Regions from separate parts of the Pseudoalteromonas sp. 1181_04 genome, predicted to be linked through region 2. Evidence: predicted binding sites of a transcription regulator. Region 2 holds the regulator's gene; each other region holds the start of a gene.
The links. The regulator sigma-54, encoded in region 2, starts transcription at its own class of promoters, with help from an activator protein. The targets are predictions, from matches to a motif close to GTTGGCACGNNNNTNGNNT.
Positions count from the first base shown of each region.

Region 1: the regulator sigma-54 is predicted to act here: its motif matches at 1,239-1,257, upstream of FW757_RS10520 (hemerythrin domain-containing protein).
Region 3: the regulator sigma-54 is predicted to act here: its motif matches at 1,785-1,803, upstream of fliE (flagellar hook-basal body complex protein FliE).
Region 4: the regulator sigma-54 is predicted to act here: its motif matches at 1,629-1,647, upstream of FW757_RS00090 (BON domain-containing protein).

Region 1 covers NZ_VXCS01000011.1:7,464-10,682, forward strand. Annotated here, with positions in the region: gene FW757_RS10515 (alpha/beta hydrolase family protein) at 1-1,062, shown strand, start outside; gene FW757_RS10520 (hemerythrin domain-containing protein) at 1,295-1,720, shown strand; gene FW757_RS10525 (TonB-dependent receptor domain-containing protein) at 2,028-3,219, shown strand, end outside.
Region 2 covers NZ_VXCS01000035.1:21,791-25,009, reverse strand. Annotated here, with positions in the region: gene lptB (LPS export ABC transporter ATP-binding protein) at 1-660, shown strand, start outside; gene FW757_RS21085 (RNA polymerase factor sigma-54) at 727-2,223, shown strand; gene hpf (ribosome hibernation promoting factor) at 2,252-2,539, shown strand; gene ptsN (PTS IIA-like nitrogen regulatory protein PtsN) at 2,544-2,996, shown strand; gene rapZ (RNase adapter RapZ) at 3,017-3,219, shown strand, end outside.
Region 3 covers NZ_VXCS01000020.1:84,686-87,904, forward strand. Annotated here, with positions in the region: gene fliF (flagellar basal-body MS-ring/collar protein FliF) at 1-1,393, opposite strand, end outside; gene fliE (flagellar hook-basal body complex protein FliE) at 1,414-1,746, opposite strand; gene FW757_RS16920 (sigma-54-dependent transcriptional regulator) at 1,925-3,219, opposite strand, start outside.
Region 4 covers NZ_VXCS01000001.1:14,548-17,766, forward strand. Annotated here, with positions in the region: gene FW757_RS00085 (alpha-amylase) at 1-1,078, shown strand, start outside; gene FW757_RS00090 (BON domain-containing protein) at 1,253-1,576, opposite strand; gene srmB (ATP-dependent RNA helicase SrmB) at 1,981-3,213, opposite strand.

The sequences.
Region 1 (3,219 bases), on a different contig from region 2:
ATTAAAACCGGCTCTAATAAATACAAAAAAATTATTAATGAAGGCCAATTTATTGCATCAAATCTGAGTATTTCTGATTCAGATAAAACCTTAGCGCTACGTGCAAACACTGCAAAGCACCCAAATGAAGTATTCATTATTCGTGGTTCTAAAGCACAACGTTTAACGGATTCAAACAACTGGTTGAATGACAAACGTTTTGCTAAGCAAGAAACTATTTCACTTAAGGCTCGCGACGGTGTTGAGATTGATGGCGTATTAGTCTACCCATTAGATTATGAAAAAGGCACGCGCTATCCATTGATCATGTCAGTGCACGGTGGCCCTGAAAGCCATGACAAAGACGGTTGGGTAACAAACTACTCGCGTCCAGGTCAAATGGGAGCAGCACGTGGTTATGCAGTATTTTACCCAAATTACCGTGGCTCTACAGGTAAAGGCGTTGATTATTCAAAGCTTGGTCAAAACGACTATGCAGGTAAAGAGTTTGACGATTTAATTGACTTTAAACAGCATCTTGTTGAAATGGGCTTAGTTGATACTAAACGTGTTGGTATTACGGGTGGCTCTTATGGTGGTTATGCATCAGCATGGGCCGCAACAAAATTGACTGAACACTTTGCTGCGAGCGTGATGTTTGTAGGTGTTACCAACCAACTATCTAAATTTGGAACTACTGATATTTCTAACGAAATGAATCTTGTGCATGCACGTTCATACCCATGGGATAAATGGCAGTGGTATTTAGAGCGCAGCCCTATTTACTGGGCAGGCCAGTCTAAAACACCATTACTGATCATGCATGGTAAAGATGATCCTCGCGTACACCCTGCACAATCAATGGAACTGTACCGTTATATGAAAGTACAAGGCAAAGATGTACGCCTTGTATACTATCCTGGCGAAGGTCATGGTAACCGTAAAGTAGCCGCGCAATATGATTACAGTTTACGTTTAATGCGTTGGATGGATAACTATTTAATTGACGGCAAAAAAGACATGCCAGCATTCGAGATTGACCATGCAGGCAAGTTAAAAGCGGTAAAAGACGCCAATAAATAATCCTATTATTTTGTGTTAAATACGCTTTTAGGCCAACATTCGTGTTGGCCTTTTTGCTTTTAAATAACAATGAATATGGATGTAATATAAAGACCTAACTCGGTAATTTTTACAAGAAAACACCTTAACAAGCTCAAATATAAAAAATTAAATCAATATATTACAACAACTTAAAAGTTGGCTTCTGTCTTGCAATATTCATTGTAATTAATGAGTAAAGCAAGGAAAACCCATGAATATTTTTGAAGCACTTCGTAATGATCACGACAAACAACGTTCGCTTGTCGATGCGCTGATAAAAACCCAGGGGGAGTCACCGAATAGACAGTCTCTTATGGATAATTTAAAACATGAGTTAGTAGAACATGCTAAATTTGAAGAGCGTTATTTCTATAATCCTTTGATGTTTGATGATTTAACCCATGAAAAAGCCCGTCATAGTATTGCAGAGCATCATGAACTTGATGAATTGATTGAGCAACTTGAAGAAACTGATATGAGCTCACCAGTGTGGCTTGTGACCGCTAAAAAATTACATCATCTTGTACATCATCATCTGGCTGAAGAAGAGCATGAAGTATTTCAACTAGCCGGTAAAGCGCTAACCGAAAGTCAAAAAGAAAGTCTAGCCGAAAAGTATAATGATGCGATGAGTTAACTGCTATATGTGCCCGCTTTAATTTATAAAGCTCTCTAAATAGCAACAACTCTATACCATTTGCATTTATTAGGCACCTCTAACACGGTCAATACTTGGCTAAGCAAACACTCTTAAATTAACTAAGCCCGGCATCAAACGCTGGGTTTTTTAATGCTCATGCTCCATCCCCACCTTTATTTAATATGAAAATCATTCATTGAATGTAAATATTTCGCAATTGAACATACAACTGATAATTGTTATCATACCTACCTTGGTTGCTTATTAGATTAATAATCTTTATTCTTGTCATGAAGGAAGTACAATGAAATCCCGCCCGCTTTATCTGGCCTCACTGATCAGTGCATTATTAACATCAACAACACTTATTGCTGATGATGACACAGCTGAAAATATGGAAGTGATGGTTGTCACCGCTTCTGGTTATGAGCAAAAATTAATAGATGCACCTGCAAGTGTCTCGGTTGTCTCTCGCGAAGATCTACAAAATAAGCCATTTACTAGCCTTGCTGATGCGCTTCGTGATATCGAAGGTATCGATGTTGGTGCCGGACAAGATAAAAACGGTAATATTAGTATTACCATGCGTGGTTTACCCGCAAGCTATACTCTAGTGCTTATTGATGGCCGCCGTCAAAGTGATGTAGGTAATATAGGCCCAAACAACTTTGGTAACAGCCAATTTATGTATATGCCGCCACTTGAGGCTATCGAGCGAATTGAAGTCGTTCGTGGCCCAATGTCCACTTTATATGGCGCTGATGCAATCGGTGGTGTAATCAATATTATCACTCGTAAAAATCTTGATAGCACCCATGGTAGCGTCACGGTAAGCAGTAATATCCAACAAGACGATCAATACGGTAACGATAATAAAGTCGATATATATTTGACCGGCCCAAGCGGCGTTGAGGGATTAACTTACGGGATCCGTGGTAGTTTTTATGACCGTCAAGAAAGTGAGCCAACTTACAGCGAAAGTTTACCACTTCCAGATGGCAGCATGTGGGTTGATGATGGTAGCTTTGGCGATAAAAAAATCGTTGCAGCACGTAACTGGAATGCCGGCGCAACAATAAACTACCTGATCAATAATCAGAATGAAATTACCTTTGAGTACGACATAGCCAAACAGCGTTACGATAACACCGAAGGTCAAACGGGTACGTTAGATAGCCCAGTCAGTTTATGGCGTGTTAGCAAAGGCATTGTACAGCCACGCGTTGGTTATACTCCATATCAACGTGTTGAACGTGAGCAATTTGTATTTGCACATGTTGGTCGATACGATGTTGGTACGCTTACCAGCAGCATTACCCAAAGCAGCAGTGAAAACTTTGGTCGCTCATTACCTCTTAATGTACAAGAGCGTTTAGGTGTGCAGGCCATTTGGGACCAAGCAGTACAGGATCAAGGCATCGACAAGCCAGAACTAACGGATGCAATTTACGCTCAACTTGATGAGACTTTTTTACCACGCCCAATGCGTACACTAA
Region 2 (3,219 bases):
GGTTTAGAAGTTAGCGCAGGCAGCATTGTTGGCTTATTGGGTCCTAATGGCGCTGGTAAAACCACCACCTTTTATATGATTGTGGGTTTAGTTCCAAGCGACAAAGGTAAAATCAGTATTGATGATAATGACATCACCTTACTGCCAATGCACAGTCGCGCACGGTTAGGGATTGGCTACCTGCCACAAGAATCATCCATCTTCCGTAAATTAACTGTTTATCAAAACCTGATGGCTATTTTAGAAACTCGTAAAGAGCTGAATAAACAAGCCAGAGAAGAAGCGCTCGACAGCTTACTTGATGAGTTTAGCATTCAACATATCCGCGACAGCCAAGGTATGGCATTATCTGGCGGTGAACGTCGTCGAGTTGAAATTGCACGCGCTTTAGCCGCAAACCCAAAATTTATCTTACTTGATGAGCCTTTTGCTGGCGTTGATCCTATTTCAGTGTTAGATATAAAGAAGATTATTGAACACCTTAAAAACCGTGGTATTGGCGTGCTTATTACCGACCACAATGTACGAGAAACCCTTGATGTTTGTGAAAAAGCCTACATAGTTTCTCATGGGGAGTTAATTGCATCAGGTACCCCTGAGCATGTACTCGCCGACCAAACAGTCCGCGATGTTTACCTGGGCGAGCAATTTAGGCTATAAAGCCACGCTCGGCTAAGTATCTGCTAGACTTAACGATGATAACAATAAAAGGATTGTTAGAGATACATGAGGCAATCACTCCAGCTGCGCATGGGCCAGCAACTTACAATGACACCACAGCTGCAACAAGCAATTCGCTTATTGCAACTCAGTACATTGGATCTCCAGCAAGAAATTCAAGAAGCGCTCGACAGCAATCCATTGTTAGAGCTAGAAGAACATGAATACTCAGACGACACGGCTGGTAAAAACGAACAAAAACAAGATAACGATGACTTAACCGTTAGCGCATCAGCGGACGACAAGCCCAGCGAATATGAACAAGAAAGTAGCGAAGCATTAAGTAAAGAGACCTTAAGTGACGAAATGGCTATGGACGTCACCTGGGACGAATACATGAGTGCTGCGCCAAATACGTCATCTGGGCCAATGCCTGAAGATGAGTCAATTTATCAAGGTGCCTCAACTGAAACCCTGCACGAATATCTGATGTGGCAATTACAGCTCACACCTTTTAGTCCAACCGATGAAGCTATTGCCATTGCGATTGTTGAAGCTGTTGACGATTCAGGTATTTTAACCTTGAGCTGCGAAGACATCGCAGAGAGCTTAAATCAAGGTAATAACGAAGAAGAAATCGAACTAGACGAAGTGCAAGCAGTGTTAAAACGCATTCAGTTATTTGACCCTGTTGGTATTGCTGCGCGCAGCCTACAAGAATGTTTATGTATTCAATTAAATCAATTTGATCCTGCAACTCCTTGGATTAGCGAGACTAAAATGATTTTAACTGATCATATCGATTTATTAGCTAGTCGTGACTATCGCACTTTGATGAAAAAGACTAAGCTTAAAGAAGATGAGCTGAAAGAAGTAATGACATTGATCCACAGCCTTAACCCAAAGCCTGCGGATACCATAGTACGCGAAGAATCAGAGTATGTTATTCCTGATGTTTCGGTGAAAAAAATTAAAGGTCGCTGGGTGGTTGAACTTAATCCAGACAGCATGCCAAAAATTAGAGTGAACAGCCAATATGCGGCAATGTCACGCTCAGTAAAATCAAGCACTGACAGCCAATTTATACGTTCGCATTTGCAAGAAGCTAAATGGTTTATTAAAAGCCTAGAAAGTCGTAACGAGACGTTACTCAAAGTAACCAACTGCATTGTTAAACAGCAGCAAGGATTCTTTGAGCATGGCCCTGAGGCCATGCGCCCTATGGTACTAAACGACGTTGCCGAAATGGTTGAGATGCACGAATCAACAATTTCTCGTGTAACCACCCAAAAATACATGCATACCCCTCGTGGTATATTTGAGTTAAAATATTTTTTCTCGAGCCATGTAAGTACTGAGAACGGCGGCGAATGCTCATCGACAGCCATTCGAGCATTGATCAGAAAATTGATCAGTGCAGAAAACTCAGCGAAACCATTGAGTGATAGTAAGATTGCAGATATATTGGCAGAGCAAGGTATCAAAGTAGCTAGACGGACTATTGCAAAATACCGCGAGTCGCTGGCTATTCCACCGTCAAATCAACGTAAAAGTTTGATTTAAGGCGTAAAATCACAAGAGGAAAATGCTTATGCAACTAAATTTAACTGGTCGTCATGTAGAAATTACTGATTCATTAAGAGACTATGTAAACAATAAGTTTGCCAAGCTTGAAAGGCATTTTGATCATATCAATAATGTCCATGTCATTCTTGATGTAGAAAAGCTAAGCCAAAAAGCAGAAGCCACATTACATGTCAGTGGCGCTGAATTATTTGCCTCAACTGAGCACCAAGACATGTATGCAGCCATTGACGGACTAATCGACAAACTTGACCGTCAGGTAATTAAACACAAAGAGAAGCACGCTCGACACTAACACTATGAAATTAAGCTCACTTATTTGCCAGGACTGCAGTAAAGCTGCGGTCCTTTTTAATAGCAAAAAACGGATCATTGAATTTATCAGCCAATTGGCTCATGAACAACTTCCTCAGCTATCACAACAAGAAATCCTCAACGCACTACTGTCGAGAGAAAAACTAGGTAGTACGGGTATTGGTCGTGGTATTGCTATTCCTCATGGCCGTATGAGTGGTGTTGAAAACCCGCTAGCAATAATTATAGTGAGTGAATCACCGATTGATTTTGATGCGATAGATAATCGCCCAGTTGATATATTTGTAGCTCTCATCGTGCCAGATGGTGATAGCCAACTTCATTTGAAGACGTTAGCCACAATTGCTGATAAACTCAACGACAAAGATTTTTGTAAACAACTACGTAGCGCAAAAACAGACCAAGATTTGTATCACGTAATTGCTGCGCAATCGTAGCCAAATGAAGGAGAATTTACATGGAGTTAATCATCATCAGTGGGCGTTCTGGCTCAGGTAAATCTGTTGCTCTGCGTGTAGTAGAAGATCTTGGCTATTATTGTGTAGATAATATTCCGGTAAACTTATTACCTTCATTAGTGCGCAGTGTCTCTGATAATTATGACAAAATTGCCGTCAGTATTGATGTCCGTAATTTACCGAAAGAGCAGGAAGAATTTAA
Region 3 (3,219 bases), on a different contig from region 2:
AACGCACAACTTTCATAAACCAGTTTTGTTCCCACAGTGGTACTTCAATAGCTAAGTCCATCGGTTCACGTACAAACGGTACTGTCACTACTTCTAATGCATCACCACGCTGTAAGTCAAAACCCACACCACCTTGCAGTAAACGACGAATATTTGACAGTGCTTCAACTGAGCGAGGCTCCATAGTCGTTTCACCATTTTCACCCACTTTTGCCACATAATCGACTGCCACAGACACACTAATTCGACGAATAACACCACTTTGCTGACGTGTATGGGAAATAGTAGTATCAAGTTCATAGTTACGTGTCGCCTCTTTATGAGTGCGACTGGGTGATGAACCAGAGCCTGCACCACCTTGACCGGCAACTTCAGGAATATTCGAATCCACTGGGGGCTGATTTGTCAGCGCGCCAGGAATACCGATAGCTAACCCGCCGATGTTGTTTTCTTCAAAAGTGGTTTCGCTGCGTACCGCTGGTAAATCAGGGTTGTAGCGTTTTTGAGTTTCTTCAATCGCGCTAAAGTCCATACTTAAATCGACTTGTGCAGTGTAGTTACCCATGCCAATAACTGGCATTAAGATACCATCTATTTTATCTAGATATTCTTGTTCACGTTTACGTTCAATATCGTATTCTTTACGTGAGCGAGCAGCTAACGCACTTTGCGATCCTGAATTAAGTAATCGGCCATTTTGGTCTGTTACAGTTACTCGTGACGGCTCTAAACCTTGCACTGCTGAACCAATAATATCAACAATGGCGTCCACTTCTTCACTACCGAGCATACGACCACGTTTTAAAGTTAATACAACTGTTGCGGATGGTTTTTTCTCACGACGAGCAAAAACATTTTCTTTCGGGATTGCCAATAATACTTTAGCACGCGTGACATTTTGTAGTTCCTCGATCGTGCGCGCAAGTTGTTGTTCACGACCGTGCTTTAAACGTTCACGCTCTAAACGCTGACTAACACCAAAACCCATATCTTGCATGATAATATCAGTACCCGAGTTCGGCGCTTGCTCAATACCTTCGCGGGTCATTAACAATTTAATATTTTGATATTCATTTTCAGGAACAGAAACCACATTGCCATCAAGTTGATAGTCAATTTTTTGTGCATCTAAAAAATCGAGCGTTTGAATTAGCTCTTCCGTTGGCATTTTTCCAAGTGGACGCATATCTGGTTGACGTGCCCAAATAATCACAAAAATAGCGATCGCTAAACAAATCGCTAATGCAATAATTAAAGTGACCTGACGTAATACATCAACGCCGTTTAATGCACTTAAATAGCCTGACTTTTGTTCTTGTTGATCGTCATTATCAGTTTGGTCGATACCGCCGCCGGCCAAAGCAAGATCTGTTGATTGATTAGATTGCGCCACAATAATTCTCCACTACCTAGTTAAACAGGCATGTTCATGATTTCTTTATAGGCTTCTACAAGTTTGTTACGAACTTGTACAGTGGCTTCAAAGGCAACCGATGATTTTTGTGATGCGATCATCGCATCCGCTAATGACACATTTCGGTCGCCCATTTCAACCGCTACGACTTTTTGTTTTGCATCAGCTTGAAGGCCATTCACGGTATTGAGTGCATCACTTAACAAATCGCCAAATTGGGCGCTCGAAGTAGGCTGCGCCTGCGTCGGTAATTTGTTTACTTGATTACTACGACCAGCTTCGAGAGCCATAGATTGCATTTCTTGAAATAATGCGCTGTTTTGAATTTTCATAATTGTCTCTGACGATGCAGTTTACTAATAACTTAATAAAGCATAAAGCATGCCAACTAATAAATTAATTAATATCAATAGCTTGAGATGTGTTTTTGTTGTCAGAGTTTTGACAAGTTTACGCCCAGCAAGGCTGAGCGTAAATTAAATAGTGAAGGAAAACAAAAATTATAGAGGCTTAAGCAGGTAAGGTGATCCCCAAATCACGCATTTGTGCCAATTTATAACGTAATGTTCGTGGGCTGATCCCTAATGTTTCAGCTACATCTTTACGCTTGCCTTGACAACGATTTAGGGTCTCTAAAATAATTCTATGCTCTTTATCTTTAAGTTCATCTTTGTAACTTCCCGAATCCAAGCTTGGTAATTCTTCACGCAGCTGATTGCGTTCTGCTGTCGCTTTTATTGCTGGCGCTTGCAGATCATAATAAGCATCATTAGTTGGTGAACTTGTAACCGCCGAAGTAGTGTTTTCTGGTGCTGAATTAACCGGCACTAAACTTGCTGATAAAGCCGCAGTTAGAGGAGTCTGGGTTAAATTTTCAATAAAAATAGCACTTTCGTCAATCATATCACCGTGGCGTAATATCAACGCACGCTGGATCACATTATCCAGTTCACGCACATTACCTGGCCAAGTATGAGCTAATAATTTTTTCTCTGCCGGTTCGCTAAGTACAGCGATAGGCTCTTTGCTTTTATTGAGATGACGTTCAATTAAATGCTTTGCCAACACGACAATATCGCCTGGACGTTGACAAAGTGGACGCCACATCAACGGAAATACATTTAACCGATAATATAAATCTTCTCTAAACTGGTGCTTAGCCACAGCCTCTTTTAAATCACGGTTACTGGTAGCCAAAATACGCACATCTAGCTTAATAGTTTTGCGACCACCTAAACGTTCAACTTCGCGTTCTTGTAATACACGTAGTAACTTAGCCTGTAGGCCTAAATCTATCTCAGTGATTTCATCAAGTAAAATTGTGCCACCTTGTGCTTGCTCAAATTTACCCGGACAAGCTTGAATCGCACCAGTAAACGCGCCTTTCTCGTAGCCAAATAATGTAGCTTCGAGCATATTTTCAGGGATCGCAGCACAGTTTATTGCGACGAATGGCTGCTCTGCGCGATCTGATTTATCATGGATAAAGCGTGCGAGTACTTCTTTACCTGAGCCACTAGGACCAAGCACCATCACACTGGCATCCGATTTAGCAACCCGACTTGCAAGTTCTAATAGCTGAATGCTACTCGGATCGGCGACAATCGGGCCATCAGTTTCTTTTTCTGGCTCAGGTAGATAGCGGCTTACCATATTAAGTAGCACTTCGGGCGCAAACGGTTTGGCCATATAGTCAATTGCCCCTAACCGCATAGCCTCAACAGCATCATCAATAGTCGCATACGCTGTCATCATTAAAACCGGTAGATCAGGGTAATTAAGATTTATGCTGCGCAGTAAATCAA
Region 4 (3,219 bases), on a different contig from region 2:
AAACGTATTTATGTTGGCTTACCCGTATGGTTATCCAAAAGTAATGTCTAGTTACGACTATCATGGTGACACAGATGCTGGTGGTCCAAGCGTACCTGTGCATAACAACGGTAATTTAGAATGCTTTGCGAGTAATTGGCAATGTGAGCATCGTTGGGCATACATTGCAGGTGGCGTAGATTTTAGAAATAATACGGCTGATAGCTGGGCAACAACCAATTGGTGGGATAATACTAACAATCAAATAGCCTTTGGTAGAGGAAGTTCAGGTCATGTTGCCATTAATAAAGAAGGCTCAACACTCAATACCACCGTGCAAACAGATATGGCTCCAGGGCAATACTGTAACGTGCTAAAAGGAGCACTGAGTAATGATGCAACAAGTTGTACTGGTGAAGTTATTACTGTTAATGCAAATGGCACTATAAACTTAAATGTAGCCGCGTGGGATGCAATGGCTATTCATAAAAATGCCAAGTTAACCACTAACTCAACCCCTGATCCTCAGAGTGATTGGCAGCGAACTGTGATATTTATTAACGCACAAACGCAAACTGGCCAAGATATGTTTATTCGCGGCGGAATTGACCATGTTTATGCAAACACAAACCTTGGGCGTAACTGCCAAACAAGCAACTTTGAATGTGCTATGCCAATTCGCCATAATAATTTGCAAAGTGCCACTACCAGTCCTTGGAAAGCAAACGATAATTACCTAGATTGGTATGGTATTGAAACGGGCCAAAGTAGTGAGGCGCAAGGGACCGCAACCGATTGGACAACTAATATTTGGCCAGCAACTTGGGGAGCAGAAAAAACCGTTGCTAATGATGGCTTTGGTGTTACACCACTGAATATTTGGGGTGAACATTATTGGCTGCTTGATGTTGATATGGATTGCAGCAAAGCGGTTAATGGATGGTTTGAGGTAAAAGCGTTTATTAAAAATGGTCAGGGCTGGGAGGGCAATATCGCGCAAGCAAACACCCCTTATGCTAGTACTAATCATGTTGCTCAATGCGGCAAAATTAATAAATTTGAGTTTAATAATTCAACGGTAGAAATACGCAATTTCTAATTTTATTACAGATAAATCCCAGCTAAACCATAAGTATGCGTTTAGCTGGGATTTTACTTTGTAAGTCATGTTCTGGAGATTTGCGTTTTCTGTGTTTTAAGTAAACCTAAGTTGAATCACCAGAAAATCAGTTGCTTTAACTCTTTAATCTTTAGCCTAGCAGCTTTAAACTCTTCAATCTCTCACCTGCATTTTATTTTCAATAATTGCCACTCCTTGGGTGTTTTCTAAAAACTTTTGTGCCAGTGCGCGTTCAAAGCCGGTTTCGGTTAGACCATAAATGGCTACTTTGTTGCCATCAACGTGTACTCGCAGTTGCGAGAGGTTTAGGTTTGGATTGCTACGCAGTTTATGAATTATAGTCTGCTGTAGTGTTGGTTGAGGAGAAACGCTGCTGATCATAATTGTACTAGTGGCTGCACTGACTTGCGTTGCGCAGGCGAGTAAAAATACACAGCAAAGTGATACCAATGATACAGTTAATTTGAAGCGGTCCATGATTTCCCTCATAACATCTATTGTATGTGTTTAGTGAATAGTAAGCTTACTGTTACAATATTTATTCCAACTTTAACGTATTGAAATTGAAGTGGTATTTTAAGTTCGGGTAATGTTTTTGGAATTTTTTACATTCAACTGAGTAAAAAGTACGGCGATTAGCTAACTAATTTAGATTTGTAGTTGCTGTTTAGTGCAGCTATAGCGATGCAATATATTTTTTGTTAAGTGATGGTCGTAGCTGCAAGCTTGTAATGAGCAAGCTAAATGGGGGACACAAGATAATTAATTTGCATGACTGCTATGAGAGGGTTTAATAACTTACTGCGAGTAGGTAAAACTGAATGTAAAAAGCCGAGACTATGATAAGTCTCGGCTTTTTATGTGGCGTTAAAGCAGATGAATTATTTCTTTTTCTTGGCTTTAGCTTTGGCCTTTTTACGGGCTTTGATTTTTACCGGATCTTTATGTTTTTTGATTGGCGCTTTAGCTTCTTTATGACGCGGCTCAAATCCTTTAACAACACGGCGTTTAAGGCGCAGCTCAATGTAGCGTTCAATTTTTGCTAATACTGCAATGTCATGGGCTTCTACTAACGAAATTGCAATGCCTTTCTTACCTGCGCGAGCAGTGCGGCCAATACGGTGAACATACACGTCTGCTGTGCGTGGCATATCAAAGTTGATCACATGACTAATATCAGCCACATCAATACCGCGGGCGGCAACATCAGTCGCAACTAATATTCTTGTACGGCCACTGTGGAAATTTTCCATTGCCTTCATGCGTTTGTCTTGTGGCATCTCGCCACGTAACCAGGCTGCGCGAACCCCAGCATTGGTCAGCTCGCCGACTAATGTTTCTAGGCGGTCACGGGTTTTAACAAACACAATAGCTTTGCTTAAGTCTTCACTGTTTAGTATTTCAACCAACATTGCTAATTTATGGTTGTAATCATCAGCAATGTGTACCCATTGGTGGATTTTAGCTTTTTCTTTACGTGAAGATTCAGCTTCTAATAGGGCTGGATCTTTTAAAATTTGCTCTGCAAATCGTTCAACGCTATCGCCTTCAAGAGTGGCTGAGAATAAAAAGCACTGACGACGATTTTTTGCTTCTTCACAAATACGCATCATTTCTTTACGAAAGCCCATGTCTAACATGCGGTCTGCTTCGTCTAAAATAAGCATCTCGACGTTTTCGGCATGAAAGTTTTCGGTTTCTAAATATTCCATTAATCGCCCTGGTGTGGCGATTAATATATCGTTATTTTTTTCAAAAATTTCTTTATGCGTACCGTAGTTAATACCGCCAGTAACAACACCAATTTTAAGGTTAGTGCCTTTAGCAAGTAGTTCACACTGTTCATGAATTTGATAAGCTAACTCGCGCGTTGGAGTCATGATCAAAACACGGGCAAAACCAGGCTCGCGACGCGGGAAATCAAGTAAGTATTGAATCGCCGGGATCAAAAATGCCGCTGTTTTACCAGTACCGGTTGGTGCGGAGGCTAAAATATCACGGCCTTGCAGCGCTTCAGGGATCGCTTGTTGTTGAATGCTAGTTGGGGTTTCGTAACCCATTTTAGCAACGGCTTGTAGTATCTTGTTATCAATATCAAAATCAGAAAATTGCATAGAGTG